Regions from separate parts of the Pseudomonas sp. SMV7 genome, predicted to be linked through region 2. Evidence: riboswitches for the same ligand, from Rfam matches in the RefSeq annotation. Region 2 holds a riboswitch; each other region holds the start of a gene.

Region 1 (4,206 bases), 360 kb from region 2:
CGCGGAGAACGAACCCAGCGATGCGGCTTCGACAAAGGCGAGTAGAGCTTCGGGTGAGTAGCGCATGGTATTGATAAAACCGATGGTAGCTATGTCGCGAGTATCAGTTTTAACAAAGAAAATGGGAAGCACGACTCAAGCAATATGATGGGCTTTGCCATGAAAAACGTTTCCTTCATTGAACGCCTGGTTCATGCCGTTGGTTACGAAGTGTTCGCCGTGCTGCTGTGTGCGCCGCTGTTGTCCTGGATCATGGGCAAGTCGCTGGCAACGACCGGGCTGCTGGCGGTGATGCTGTCGCTGGTCGCGATGCTGTGGAACATGGTCTACAACGCGCTGGTCGATCGCCATGTACGGCTTGAGCGAATCCACTGGACGGCCCGCGCACGGTTTGCGCACGGCCTGGGTTTCGAGGCGGGGCTGGTGGTCTGGTGCCTGCCGCTGGCGGCGTGGATGCTGGATATTTCCCTGGTGCAGGCGTTCATGGTGGAGCTGGGCTTCTTCGTGATCATCCTGCCTTACACCGTGCTGTACAACTGGGTGTTCGACAAGGCGCGGCACCTGTTTCTGCAGCGCCGTGCTGAACAAGTCAGCAGCCCGACACGAGCCCTGTAGCAGCGCGCACGTTCCATGGATGCAAGTAAAAACGGGGCATGCCATCGCTGGCATGCCCCGTTTCATTCCACCAAGGCGCCTCAGGCGACTTTGACGATCCAGCCTGCCGGTGCTTCGATATCACCGCTCTGGATACCGGTCAGCTCGTTGTAGAGCTTCTGGGTAACCGGGCCGACCTTTTCCAGGTCATGGAACACGTGCAGCTTGCCGTTGTACTCGATGCCGCCGATCGGGGTAATCACCGCAGCAGTACCGCAGGCGCCCGCTTCGACGAAACGGTCCAGCTTGTTGATTTCGACATCGCCTTCGATCACGGTCAGGCCCAGGCGCGATTGCGCCAGTTCCATCAGCGACAGGCGGGTGATGCCCGGCAACACCGAGGCCGATTTCGGGGTGACGAACTCGTTGTTGGCGGTGATGCCGAAGAAGTTGGCCGAACCGACTTCCTCGATCTTGGTGTGGGTCAGCGGGTCGAGGTAGATCGCGTCGGCAAAGTTGGCCTTCTTCGCTTCAGCGCCCGGCTGCAGGCTGGCGGCGTAGTTGCCACCGACCTTGGCCGCGCCAGTGCCTTGCGGGGCCGCGCGGTCAAAGCTGGAAATCTGGAAGTTGTGCGGCTTCATGCCACCCTTGAAGTACGAGCCAACCGGGATGGCGAAGATCGAGAAGATGAACTCGGGGGCGGTGCGCACGCCAATGTTGTCACCGGTGCCGATCACGAACGGGCGCAGGTAGAGGGCGCCTTTGCCGTGTGGCGGGACGAACTTCTCGTTGGCCTTGACCACTTGCTTGCACGCCTCGATGAACACATCGGTCGGCACCTGCGGCATCAGCAGGCGGGCGCAGCTGCGTTGCATGCGCGCGGCGTTCTGGTCCGGGCGGAACAGGTTGATCGAACCGTCCTTGCAGCGGTAGGCCTTGAGGCCTTCGAAGCATTGCTGGCCGTAGTGCAGGGCCGTGGAGCCTTCACTGATGTGCAGCACGTTGTCTTCAGTCAGGGTGCCTTTGTCCCACTCGCCATTGCGCCATACGGACAGGTAGCGTTTGTCGGTCTTGATGTAGTCGAAACCCAGCTTGTCCCAGTTAATGCTTTCGTTGCTCATGACACCCTCATTGTCTTGCAAGTGCCCAATCGATCGGGCTGCTGTTATATGCGCACCACGCCACCATAATACATCCGCGGCAGATCGGGAACGGCCAGTCACGAAACTCCCTGCTGGCGAAGGTCATTCAGCGCCTGGGGGACCGAGCGCTGAACATATCGAGGCAAGCCCCGGCGGCAATGGTTGACCACCCGACAAGCACTGCGTAGCCTTGCCACTTCGAGGTTCTTCGGCCTGGCCGAAGCTAAGACGGGAACGCGGTACAAGCCGCGGCTGCCCCCGCAACTGTAAGCACCGACAACGGATCGACACAGCCACTGCGCCAGCGCGCGGGAAGGCGTCGTCCTGCCAGCCTGCCGCAGCGGCGTGCAACTGGAGTGGTGCGAGCCAGGAGACCTGCCTCGTCACGTTTTCGACTTTCAACCGGGCGGGGTGATCCGGTGGCGAACACGCCCGGCCGGCCTGGCCTGGGGCTGTCGTCCTGCATGCCCGCGCCAATCTGCCAAGGGCAATGCGACATGAAAACACTGGCCAAGCTTCCCGTCACCATCGTCACCGGCTTCCTCGGCTCGGGCAAGACCACCTTGCTGCGCCACATGCTCGACAATGCCCAGGGCCGCCGCATCGCGGTGATCGTCAACGAGTTCGGCGAGCTGGGCATCGACGGTGAAATCCTCAAGCAATGCAGCATCGGTTGCACCGAGGAGGAAGCCAGCGGCCGGGTCTACGAACTGGCCAACGGCTGCCTGTGCTGCACCGTGCAGGAAGAGTTCTTCCCAGTCATGCGCGAGCTGGTGGCACGCCGTGGCGACCTCGACCACATCCTCATCGAAACCAGCGGCCTGGCCCTGCCCAAGCCACTGGTGCAAGCGTTCCAGTGGCCGGAAATCCGCAATGCCTGCACCGTCGATGCGGTGATTACCGTGGTCGACAGCCCGGCGGTGGCCGCCGGCACCTTTGCCGCCTACCCGGAGCAGGTCGATGCCCAGCGCAAGCTCGACCCCAACCTCGACCACGAGTCGCCGCTGCACGAACTGTTCGCCGACCAGCTGGCCAGCGCCGACCTGGTGGTACTGAACAAGGCCGACCTGATCGACGCTGCGGGCCTGGCCAAGGTCCGGGCCGAAGTGGCCGAAGAGCTGCCTGCAGCGGTCAAGGTGATCGAGGCCAGCAGCGGCCAGTTGCCACTGGACGTGCTGTTGGGCGTGGGCGCCGAAGCCGAGGCACACATCGATGGCCGCCGTACCCACCACGACGCGCACCATGACGGCGATGACCATGACGAGCATGACCACGACGCCTTCGATTCGATCTCGATCGACTTGCCAGAGGCCGACGAAAGCCTGCTGCTCGATGCCCTGACCCAACTGGTGGGTGACTTCGGCATCCTCCGTGCCAAAGGCTTCGCCGCCATCCCGGGCAAGCCGATGCGCTTGCTCGTGCAAGGCGTGGGTACCCGTTTCGACAAGCACTTCGACCGCGCCTGGCGTGCCGACGAGCCACGCATCACCCGCCTGGTGCTGATCGGCCAGGACCTTGACGCCGCCCGTCTGGAAGCGCGCCTGCGCCAGGCCCTGGGCGCCTGACCCCATGCACCTGCTGCGGACCCAGCCCGGCGGCTTCGTGCCGGATGACAGCATTGCCGACCTTGGCCAGACCCCCGCCGAGCTGGTGATCCTCTGCAGCGGCGATTCGCACCTGGCATTGCTCGCCGATACCGCCGAGCTGTTGCCCGAGGATTTCCCCAGCCTGCGCCTGGCCAACCCGATGCAGGTGCAGAACCATGCCTCGGTCGACTTGTACGTCGACCAGGTGCTGCGCCATGCCAAGCTCATCCTGGTGTCGCTGCACGGTGGCGTGGGCTACTGGCGCTATGGCGTCGAGCAACTGGTCGAACTGGCCGCGCGGGGCGTGCAGCTGATCCTGGTGCCGGGCGATGATCGCCCGGACCCGGAGCTGACCCGCCTGGGCAGCGTCAGCGACGAGCAGGCCGAGCGCCTCTGGCATTACCTGCGCCAGGGCGGCAAGGCCAACGCCATCAACCTGTTCAACTGCCTGGCCAGCCAGTGGCTGGGCCGCGATTATGCCTGGGACGAGCCGCAGCCGTTGCCACGCACCGCGGTGTATCACCCGGCCCGGGGCAGTGCCACGTTGCAGGACTGGTACCCGCAGTGGCACCCCGAGCAGCCGGTGGCACCGCTGCTGTTCTACCGCTCGCACCTGCAGGCGGCCAATACCGCGTTCATCGACGTGTTCTGCCAGCGGCTGCAGGCCGCCGGGCTCAACCCGCTGCCGATCGCCGTGGCCAGCCTCAAGGAAAGCGCTTGCCTGGAACAGGTCGAAGCCTGGCTGGACGAGGTTGGCGCCGAGGTACTGGTCAATACCACCGGCTTTGCCCTGTCCAGTCCCGAGCGGCCCAACTTGCGCCCGTTCCGCCGCGACATCCCGGTACTCCAGGCCATTTGCGCCCAGGATAACCAGCCCGGCTGGG
Region 2 (4,206 bases):
GCCGTTGGGGCCGACGATACCCAGCGTTTCGCCCGCGACGACCTGCAGGTCTATCTCGCGCAACACGGCATTGCCAGCCAGTTGCAGGCCCAGGCCCTGGCAACTCAGGGGCGAAATGGCCACAGTGGTCATGGCGGTCATGGGCGCCCCCGACGGCTGACCAGGATCAAGGCGAACACCGGCGCGCCGATCAGTGCGGTAACCACTCCCACGGGAATCACCTGGCCAGGAATCAGGATGCGCGACAGGATGTCGGCGGCAATCAGGAACAATGCGCCACCCAGTGCGCTGGCTGGCAGCAGGCGGCTGTGCCCCGGGCCGAGCAGCAGGCGCAGCGCATGGGGAATCACCAGCCCGACGAAACCGATGGCACCGACGATCGATACCATGACCGCGGTGACCAGGGCTGCGCAGCTGATCAGCAGCAACTGGGTACGCCGTACCGGTATGCCCAGCGATGCCGCGGAGTCGGCACCGAAGGTGAACGCATCCAGTGGGCGGCGGTGCCACAGGCACACCAGCAGCCCGGACAATGCCACTGGCACGGCCAGCCACACCGAAGGCCAACGCACGCCGCTGAGGTTGCCCAGCAGCCAGAACAGGATGCCGCGTGCCTGCTCGGCAGTGGCCGACATGGTAATCAGCAGCGCGGTGAGGGCGTTGAACAGTTGCGAGCCGGCGATTCCGGCAAGGATGACCTGGGCGTTGCCGCTGCCGCCGCCGGCCGTGCGCGCCAGTACCAGCACCAGGGCGAACGCCGCCAGGGCGCCGAGGAAGGCGCCGGCGGACATGCTCAGCGCCAGGCTACCGAAGCCCAGCAAGCCGACCAGCACTGCACCGGTCGAGGCGCCGGCGGACAACCCCAGCAGGTAGGGCTCGGCCAACGGGTTGCGCAACAGCGCCTGGAGGACCACGCCGCAGGTGGCCAGGCCGGCGCCGCAGGCCGCGGCAACCAGGGTACGGGTCAGGCGGTAATTCCAGACGATCCCTGCATCGATCGGGTCGACCGGGTAGCCGGCCTGCCACAGCTGGTTGGCCAGGATCTGGGCGACCACAGCGGGTGCCAGTTCGCTCTCGCCGATGGCGGTACCGGCCAGCACGGCCAGCAGCAGCGCTGCCAGGGCCATTGCGACGGCGCATGACAGGCGCAGCATCACTGGCCTGCGTTGCCGCTGGCGAAGGCGGCGGACAAGGTCTGCAGGCCGCTGAACAGGCGAATGCCAGCCTGCATGGCGTCGGCATCGAGGATGATGATGCGGTTGCGCTGCACCGCCTCCATGTTGCGGGTGACCGGGTCGCTATGCAGGAACGCCAGCTTCTTCTGGTAATCGTCGGCGGGGTAGCGGCGACGGTCCATGCGGGCGATGATCAGCCAGGTGGGGTTGGCCTTGGCCAGGGTTTCCCAGCCTACGGTCGGCCATTCTTCGGTGGACGTCACCACATTGCGCACGCCGAGGGTGCGCAGCATGAAATCGGCAACGCCCTGGCGGCCCGCTACATAGGGTGCGATTCCCAGGTCGGCGCTGGAAAACCAGAACAGCGCCGAGGTGCTGGACAGGTCCTTGCCCGCCAGCTGTGCCCTGGCACTGTCCAGGCGGCCTTTCAGCTCGGCGTTGAGGGCACTGCCGCGCGCCTGTACGTCGAAGATCTCGGCCAGCTGGCTGATGCTCTTGTAGATGCTGTCGACCTGGAACGCCTGCAGGCGGGTACCGTCGGCACCGACCTGGTTGTCCTTGCCTTCGCAGTCCGACGGCAGCAGGTAGGTGGGAATGTTCAACTCGTCGAACTGTTCGCGGGTGGCCACCGCGCCCTGGGCACCGACCATCCATTCGAACTGCACTGCCACCAGTTGCGGACGCTTGCCGACCACCGCCTCGAAGCTGGGCTCGTTGTCGGCCAGGCGCGGCACCTTGGCGTTCTGTGCCTGGTACTCGGGCAGTACGTTGTTGAACCACAGCGAAGTGCCTGCCAGCCGGTCGCCCAGCCCCAGGGCGTAGAGCATTTCAGTGCTGGCCTGGCCAATGGTGACGGCGCGTTGCGGGGCCTGGACGAAAGTCTGCGGCTGGCCGCAGTTATCAATCGTCAGCGGATAATGGGTGGCTGCGGCCTGGGCCAGGCCAGTGAGGCCGAGGCCGGCGAGCAGGGTGGCGAAACGGGGCAGCATGCTGGGCGATCTCCTATCGGACAGTGCGGGTGAGGAACGCACGGACAGGCATCGCCGGGCCCCCGCTGACGGCAGGGGCAACACTGATGGCCAATCCCGGACACCCCGCCGGTTGGTGAATGTAGGCCGGCAGGTCTCCTGACTGATGCGTCATGGCCTGGCTCCGGCCTTCCCGGGTCAGCGACCCAGTGGCATCGGTGGAGCAGGCTCGGCACCTACAGTTGCGGGGGCAGTTCCGTTTGGCCCGTTTGCTTGGGCCCGGGATTCCCTATTGATTCCGTGATGGAAACCGGCGGCCGGCATGGTAGACCATCGTGCCGCCGGGTGAAACGCTTTTCACAAGTACTTCAGCCAGCCGATGTCACGTCGCCGCGCCTTGAGGCGGGCGAACCAGCGCACCGGCAGGTACAGTGAACCCGCCAGCAGCACCGCCCCCAGCCATACGGCACTGATGCCATCGAAACCGAAGTAGTCACCCTGGTTGCGGCCGTACAGCGCCACGCTGGCCAGGTACAGCAGCTTGAGCACATACAGGTGCAGCAGGTAGAAGAACATCGGCGCCGCGCCGAATACCGCCAGGCCATTGAGCCAGCGCGCCTGGCCGGCGCGTTCGAAGGTGCGCAGCAACAACAGGCCACAACCCAGGGTGAGTGCCAGGAACAGTAGCGAGGGCGGGTACTTGGTGATGTTGAAGAAACTCATGAGGGTTTGCGTAAACGTGGGGTAAACGCCCCATGGGGCCTCGCCGTAGCCGTTGAACAGGCGCAGCACGACAAAGCCCAGCAACGCGGCCAGGCCGGCCAGCAGCAAGCGTTGTTGGCGCTGAGTGTTATCGCTGCCACGGGCGAACCAAGGGCCCAGGCCATAGCCCAGGGCGATCACGCCTATCCACGGCAATACCGGGTAGGAGGTGCGCAGGCGCAGGCTGTCGGAGACCTCCAGCCAGCCGCGATCATGCAGGATCGCCCAAGGTACATGCAGGGCAGATCCGGCGTCGAAGTGCACAGTGTCGAGCAGGTTATGCCCGGCGACGAGGGTCGCGCCCAGGCCGATCAGCGCGCCACGTGGCAGCCACACCAGCAGCGACAGGGCGATCATGCTGATGCCGATGGCCCAGATCACCTGCAGGTAGATGACACTTGGTGGCAGCTGGAAGGTCCAGGCGAAGTTGACCAGGGTGAACTCCAGCACCACCAGGAACAGCCCGCGCTTGAACAGGAATGCCGAGACATCGCCACGGCCCTGGTGCTTCTCGCCATACAGCCAGGCCGACAGGCCGGTCAGCAGGACGAACACCGGGGCGCACAGGTGGGCCAGGGTGCGGCTGAAGAACAGCGCGGGCTCGGTGGTGTCGATGGCCATCGGGTCGCTGACCTGGCGATGCAGGAAAAAGGTCTCGCGCACGTGGTCGAGGAGCATGAACAGGATCACCAGGCCGCGCAGGGCATCGATGCTCTGCAGGCGCTGGGTGAGCAGGGTGGGGGTGGCACTGGCGCTGGTCATGGCGGGTCGCTGCTAGGAATGAATGTCAAATGAAACGTTATCTTATAACTAAAAATTCCCGGTTGGTAGCGCTTTTTGCCTGTGCCGGCCTTTTCGCGGGCACGCCCGCTCCCACAGCTACAGCGCCGGCCTGGCGAGCTGCGCGATAGTTGCGGGAGCGGGCGTGCCCGCGAAAAGCCCAGTTCTGAAAGAAACGCTTAGCGCCCGCGTCGCCGCGACACCCGCGCCTCGATATTCTTGCGCCCGATCAGCAGCGGCGGTTTTTCCACCACCGGTTCATCAGCGAGCCACTTGTACATCACCAGGCAGTCCACCAGGCCGAGGCTGGCATGGCGGTAGGCCTTGGGCAAACGGCCAACGGTTTCGAAACCGAGCTTGTGCCACAGCGCCACCGCCACCTCGTTGCTGGCAACCACCGAGTTGAACTGCAGGGCCAGAAAGCCCTCCTGGCGTGCCAGTTTCTGCGAGTGTTCACACATCAGCCGCGCCACACCCCGGCCACGGGCGCGCTCGCAGACCATGTAGCCGCAATTGCCCAC
Region 3 (4,206 bases), 480 kb from region 2:
GATGTTCCTGCATGAAGCAGTGCCCACCGGCAACCTGCCTGCTGGTCACCCGAGCATTGAGCGCTGCCAGGCGGTTGACCGAATGGGGCACGAAGGGGTACGTATGCTCACCATACAAGACCTGTGTGGGTGTACAGATCGCCGCCAGGCTGGCCCAGAGACGCCGGGGGAACGAGCTGAATATTTCCACTTCGCGGCTGGGCCGGCACTTGAGTACCACCGCCTCGCCGCAATCACCAATGGCATGCTCGACATACGCTTGCAGCGCTGCATCAGTCCACCCCTTGAAGATGCCGCGGCCCTGCAGCGAAGCCAGCGCTGTCTCTCGATCGGGCCAGTGGCTGCGGCGGCTGGCAGCCTTGCGTGCAAGGCCGTGGCGCCGGTGCAGGCCAAGCAATGCAGCCGCGCCCATTACCCCGAGCATGCGCCGGCTGAACAACACCGGATCAAGCAGCACGGCACGGCTGAACAGGTGCGGTTCACTGGCCAGGATCAAGCCGGTGAGCACGCCCCCGAAGCTGTGCCCCACGGCAAACCGCGGTACCTCGCCATACTCGCCGCGCCCGGCGCTGAAGGCTTCCAGCGCCAACGCGGCGGTACGATTCCAGCCGCGAAATGCCCCACCATGGTCGCTGTCGCCATGGCCCTGGACATCGCTGAGCCACAGGTCGAAATGTTCACCCAGACGCATCAGCAAGGGCTGGTAGGTCAGGCAGCAAAAGCCGTTGCCGTGCAAGAAATGCAGCAGCGGCCGGCCACTGGCCGGGGTTCGCCAGCCACGCAGGGTGAAGCCTTCAGCGCATTCGTGTGACCAGGGAATCAACTGCATCGGTTTGGCGTGCTCGCAGGCTCAGGAAAACGCCGATTCTACAAACAGCAGCGGGTACAGTGAAATCACCAGCAGCAAGGCCATCAGGACATTGAACAGCATCAGCCAGCGCGGGTTCTGCAACAGGTTGCGCAGGGCGCTGCCGAACATCACCCACACGCCGACGCTGGGCAGGTTGACCAGGGCGAACAGGGCGGCAATCACGATCACGTTGGCCACATAGCCCTGCGCCGGCGTGTAGGTGGTAATGGCTCCCACTGCCATCACCCAGGCCTTGGGGTTGACCCACTGGAACGCCGCAGCTCCCCAGAAGCCCAGCGGTTTGCGGGCGGCGGACGAGGCCGTGCCGACCGGCCCGGAGGTGGCGATCTTCCAGGCCAGGTACAGCAGGTAGGCTGCGCCGCTGTAGCGCAGTACCGTGTACAGCGCCGGCCAGGCCTTGAACACCTCGCCCAGGCCCAGGCCTACGGCCAGCACCATCACCATGAAACCGACGCTGATGCCCATGGCATGGGGAATCGAGCGGCGCACACCGAAGTTCACCCCCGAGGCCAGCAGCATGGTGTTGTTGGGCCCCGGGGTGATCGAGGACACGAAGGCGAACAGCACAAAGGCGGTCAGCAGGTCGGCAGAGGCAAGCATGGCGGGCATTCCATTTTCTTCATGGGTGCTGTCACACTAACGGAGTCGCCTTGCCGGCGACTGGTACAGTTTTAGAAAAATACGTAGATACACATTACTGTACCGACCAAAAGCGCCCAAGGAAGCCTTCGCCATGACCGTCACCATTCGCCCTGCCGTCCCCACTGATGCCGCGCAGATCCTGGCCTTCATCACCGAGCTGGCCGAGTATGAACGCGCCCGTCACGAGGTGGTCGCCAGTATTGCCGATATCGAGCACAGCCTGTTCGGCGCGGGCAGCACAGTGCACAGCCTGATCTGCGAGCGTGACGGCCGGGCCATCGGTTTTGCCGTGTATTTCTACAGTTACTCGACCTGGCTCGGGCGCAACGGCATCTACCTCGAAGACCTGTACGTGACCCCGGAGCAGCGCGGCGACGGCGCCGGCCGGCAATTGCTGCGGCACATTGCCCGCGAAGCGGTGGCCAACCAGTGCGGACGGCTCGAATGGAGCGTGCTGGACTGGAACGAGCCGGCGATAGGCTTCTACCAGTCGCTGGGGGCCGAAGCACAGGACGAGTGGGTGCGCTACCGGCTGGACGGCGACAAGCTGGCCGCATTCGCGCGCGGTTGAACCAGCCCTTTGCACATTGACGCCACGCTCAACCCATGCTCTTCTTACACCTCGCGTTCAGGTGCCCCCCTTGGGGTGAAACGGGAAACCGGTGCGTCACAGGCCCTCGAGCAGGGCCGGACAAAGCCGGTGCTGCCCCCGCAACGGTAAGCGAGCGAAGCGTCAATACCACTGTGCCCGTAGGCGAGCATGGGAAGGTGATGCTTTCCAGGAGCCCGGCTCCTCCTCGCAAGCCCGGAGACCGGCCTGGCGTTCATGAACACCCCGCGGTGGGCGGGCGCTGTTGCATCCCCCTGGGCAGTCACGCCCGGGGCTGCCGCGCTTGCCCGTTGCCCCAAAAAGCAGAGGAACGCGTCATGCCCGTCACCAGTGCCAAACCACACAGCATTACCACCCCGGTCACCCTCAGCCAGCGTGTCGTCATCGCCGTCGGCGCCAGCCTGTTGGGCCTGTGCCTGGTGTACTTCGCCGGCTTTTCCCACATCGAGGCCGTGCACAACGCGGCCCACGACACCCGCCACAGCGCCGCCTTCCCCTGCCACTGAGTACGCCTGATGATCATGCGCATTGCCCGCACGGCGGGTTTCAGCGGGCTGCTTGCGGCCTTGTTGCTGACCCTGTTGCAAAGCTTCTGGGTCGCCCCGCTGATTCTCGAGGCGGAAACCTACGAGTCGGCGGTACCAGCGGCTCACCACGAGCATGGCAGCGAGGTGCCAGCCCATGAGCACGACGCCGAAGCCTGGTCACCGCAAGACGGCTGGCAACGGGTACTGTCGACCACCGGCGGCAACCTGGTGGTCGCGGTCGGCTTCGCCCTGATCCTCGCCGCCCTGTACAGCCTGCGCGAACCGCGGCGTATCGGCAGCGGTGCACTGTGGGGCCTGGCCGGCTTCGCCGTGTTCTGCCTGGCCCCTACCCTGGGCCTGCCGCCGGAACTGCCAGGTACCGCTGCCGCCGACCTGGGGCAACGTCAGGCCTGGTGGGTCGGCACGGCGAGCGCTACCGCCGCGGGCCTGGCCTTGCTGGTGTTCGCCCGCCACTGGCTGCTGAAAGTGCTGGGCACCGCGCTGCTGGTGATCCCGCATGTGCTTGGCGCGCCACAACCCGAGGTCCATGCAAGCCTTGCCCCCGAAGCACTGGCAAACCAGTTCAAGCTGGCCTCCTGGCTGACCAATGCCGCCTTCTGGCTGGCCCTGGGCATGCTCAGCGCCTGGCTGTTCCGCCGCACCCGCCAGGCCTGATGCAGGCTTTTTTCGCCGGCTTCGGCTGCCGCCGGGGTTGCCCGGCGGATGCCCTGGAAGCACTGCTGCGCCAGGCTTTGAACAACCAGGGCCTGGCGCTTGCCGACCTGCATGGCATCGCCAGTGTCAGCCTCAAGGCCGACGAGCCCGGCCTGCACCAGCTGGCCGAACGCCTTGCGGTGCCGCTGGTGCTGTACCCTACCCTGCAACTGCAAGCCTACGAGGCGCTGCTCAGCCACCGCTCTGCTGCCGCCCATGCCCACAGCGGCTGCTGGGGGGTCGCAGAAAGCGCAGCGTTGGCCCTGGCCAGCGAGCGCCTGGGCACCGCCAGGTTGCTGCTGACCCGCCAGGTCCTGGGGCCGGCCACCCTCGCCCTGGCCGGTTGAACGTTCCACCGCAACTTCCTGCAAGGACTATCATGACGGTCTATTTTATCGGCGCCGGGCCCGGCGACCCGGAACTGATCACGATCAAGGGGCAACGGCTGATCCGCCAGTGCCAGGTGATCATCTATGCCGGCTCGCTGGTGCCTGCTGCGGTGCTCGAAGGCCACCAGGCCGAAACCGTGATCAACAGCGCCGAACTGCACCTGGAACAGATCATCGCGGCCATGCGCAATGCGCACGAGCAAGGCCATGACGTCGCCCGGGTACACAGTGGCGACCCCAGCCTGTACGGTGCCATCGGCGAGCAGATCCGCCACCTGCAGGCACTGGGCATCGACTACCAGATCGTTCCCGGCGTCACTGCCACAGCGGCCAGCGCCGCCCTGCTCGGCTGCGAACTGACCCTGCCGCAAGTCGCGCAAACGGTGATCCTGACCCGCTATGGCGACAGCTCGCCAATGCCGCCTGGCGAGCAACTGGGCGACCTCGCGCGAC

What was found. Region 2 has a riboswitch for cobalamin ahead of ACLEJP_RS00455 (ABC transporter substrate-binding protein). Riboswitches for the same ligand answer to the same signal wherever they lie in the genome.
Region 1: linked by a shared signal. The riboswitch ahead of cobW (cobalamin biosynthesis protein CobW) and the one ahead of ACLEJP_RS00455 (ABC transporter substrate-binding protein) in region 2 are both predicted to bind cobalamin.
Region 3: linked by a shared signal. The riboswitch ahead of ACLEJP_RS02815 (CbtB domain-containing protein) and the one ahead of ACLEJP_RS00455 (ABC transporter substrate-binding protein) in region 2 are both predicted to bind cobalamin.

The regions. Positions count from the first base shown of each region.
Region 1 is NZ_JBKGGT010000001.1:456,005-460,210, forward strand. It holds gene ACLEJP_RS02315 (LysR family transcriptional regulator) at 1-66, opposite strand, end outside; gene ACLEJP_RS02320 (multidrug/biocide efflux PACE transporter) at 160-615, shown strand; gene ACLEJP_RS02325 (branched-chain amino acid aminotransferase) at 696-1,715, opposite strand; cobalamin riboswitch at 1,921-2,133, shown strand; gene cobW (cobalamin biosynthesis protein CobW) at 2,234-3,301, shown strand; gene cobN (cobaltochelatase subunit CobN) at 3,306-4,206, shown strand, end outside.
Region 2 is NZ_JBKGGT010000001.1:95,896-100,101, forward strand. It holds gene ACLEJP_RS00445 (ABC transporter ATP-binding protein) at 1-141, opposite strand, end outside; gene ACLEJP_RS00450 (FecCD family ABC transporter permease) at 138-1,154, opposite strand; gene ACLEJP_RS00455 (ABC transporter substrate-binding protein) at 1,154-2,164, opposite strand; cobalamin riboswitch at 2,276-2,473, opposite strand; gene ACLEJP_RS00460 (DUF1624 domain-containing protein) at 2,501-3,667, opposite strand; gene ACLEJP_RS00465 (N-acetyltransferase family protein) at 3,865-4,206, opposite strand, start outside.
Region 3 is NZ_JBKGGT010000001.1:573,239-577,444, reverse strand. It holds gene ACLEJP_RS02830 (alpha/beta fold hydrolase) at 1-829, opposite strand, end outside; gene ACLEJP_RS02825 (LysE family translocator) at 851-1,480, opposite strand; gene ACLEJP_RS02820 (N-acetyltransferase family protein) at 1,605-2,084, shown strand; cobalamin riboswitch at 2,127-2,348, shown strand; gene ACLEJP_RS02815 (CbtB domain-containing protein) at 2,441-2,629, shown strand; gene ACLEJP_RS02810 (CbtA family protein) at 2,639-3,325, shown strand; gene ACLEJP_RS02805 (cobalamin biosynthesis protein) at 3,325-3,711, shown strand; gene cobM (precorrin-4 C(11)-methyltransferase) at 3,744-4,206, shown strand, end outside.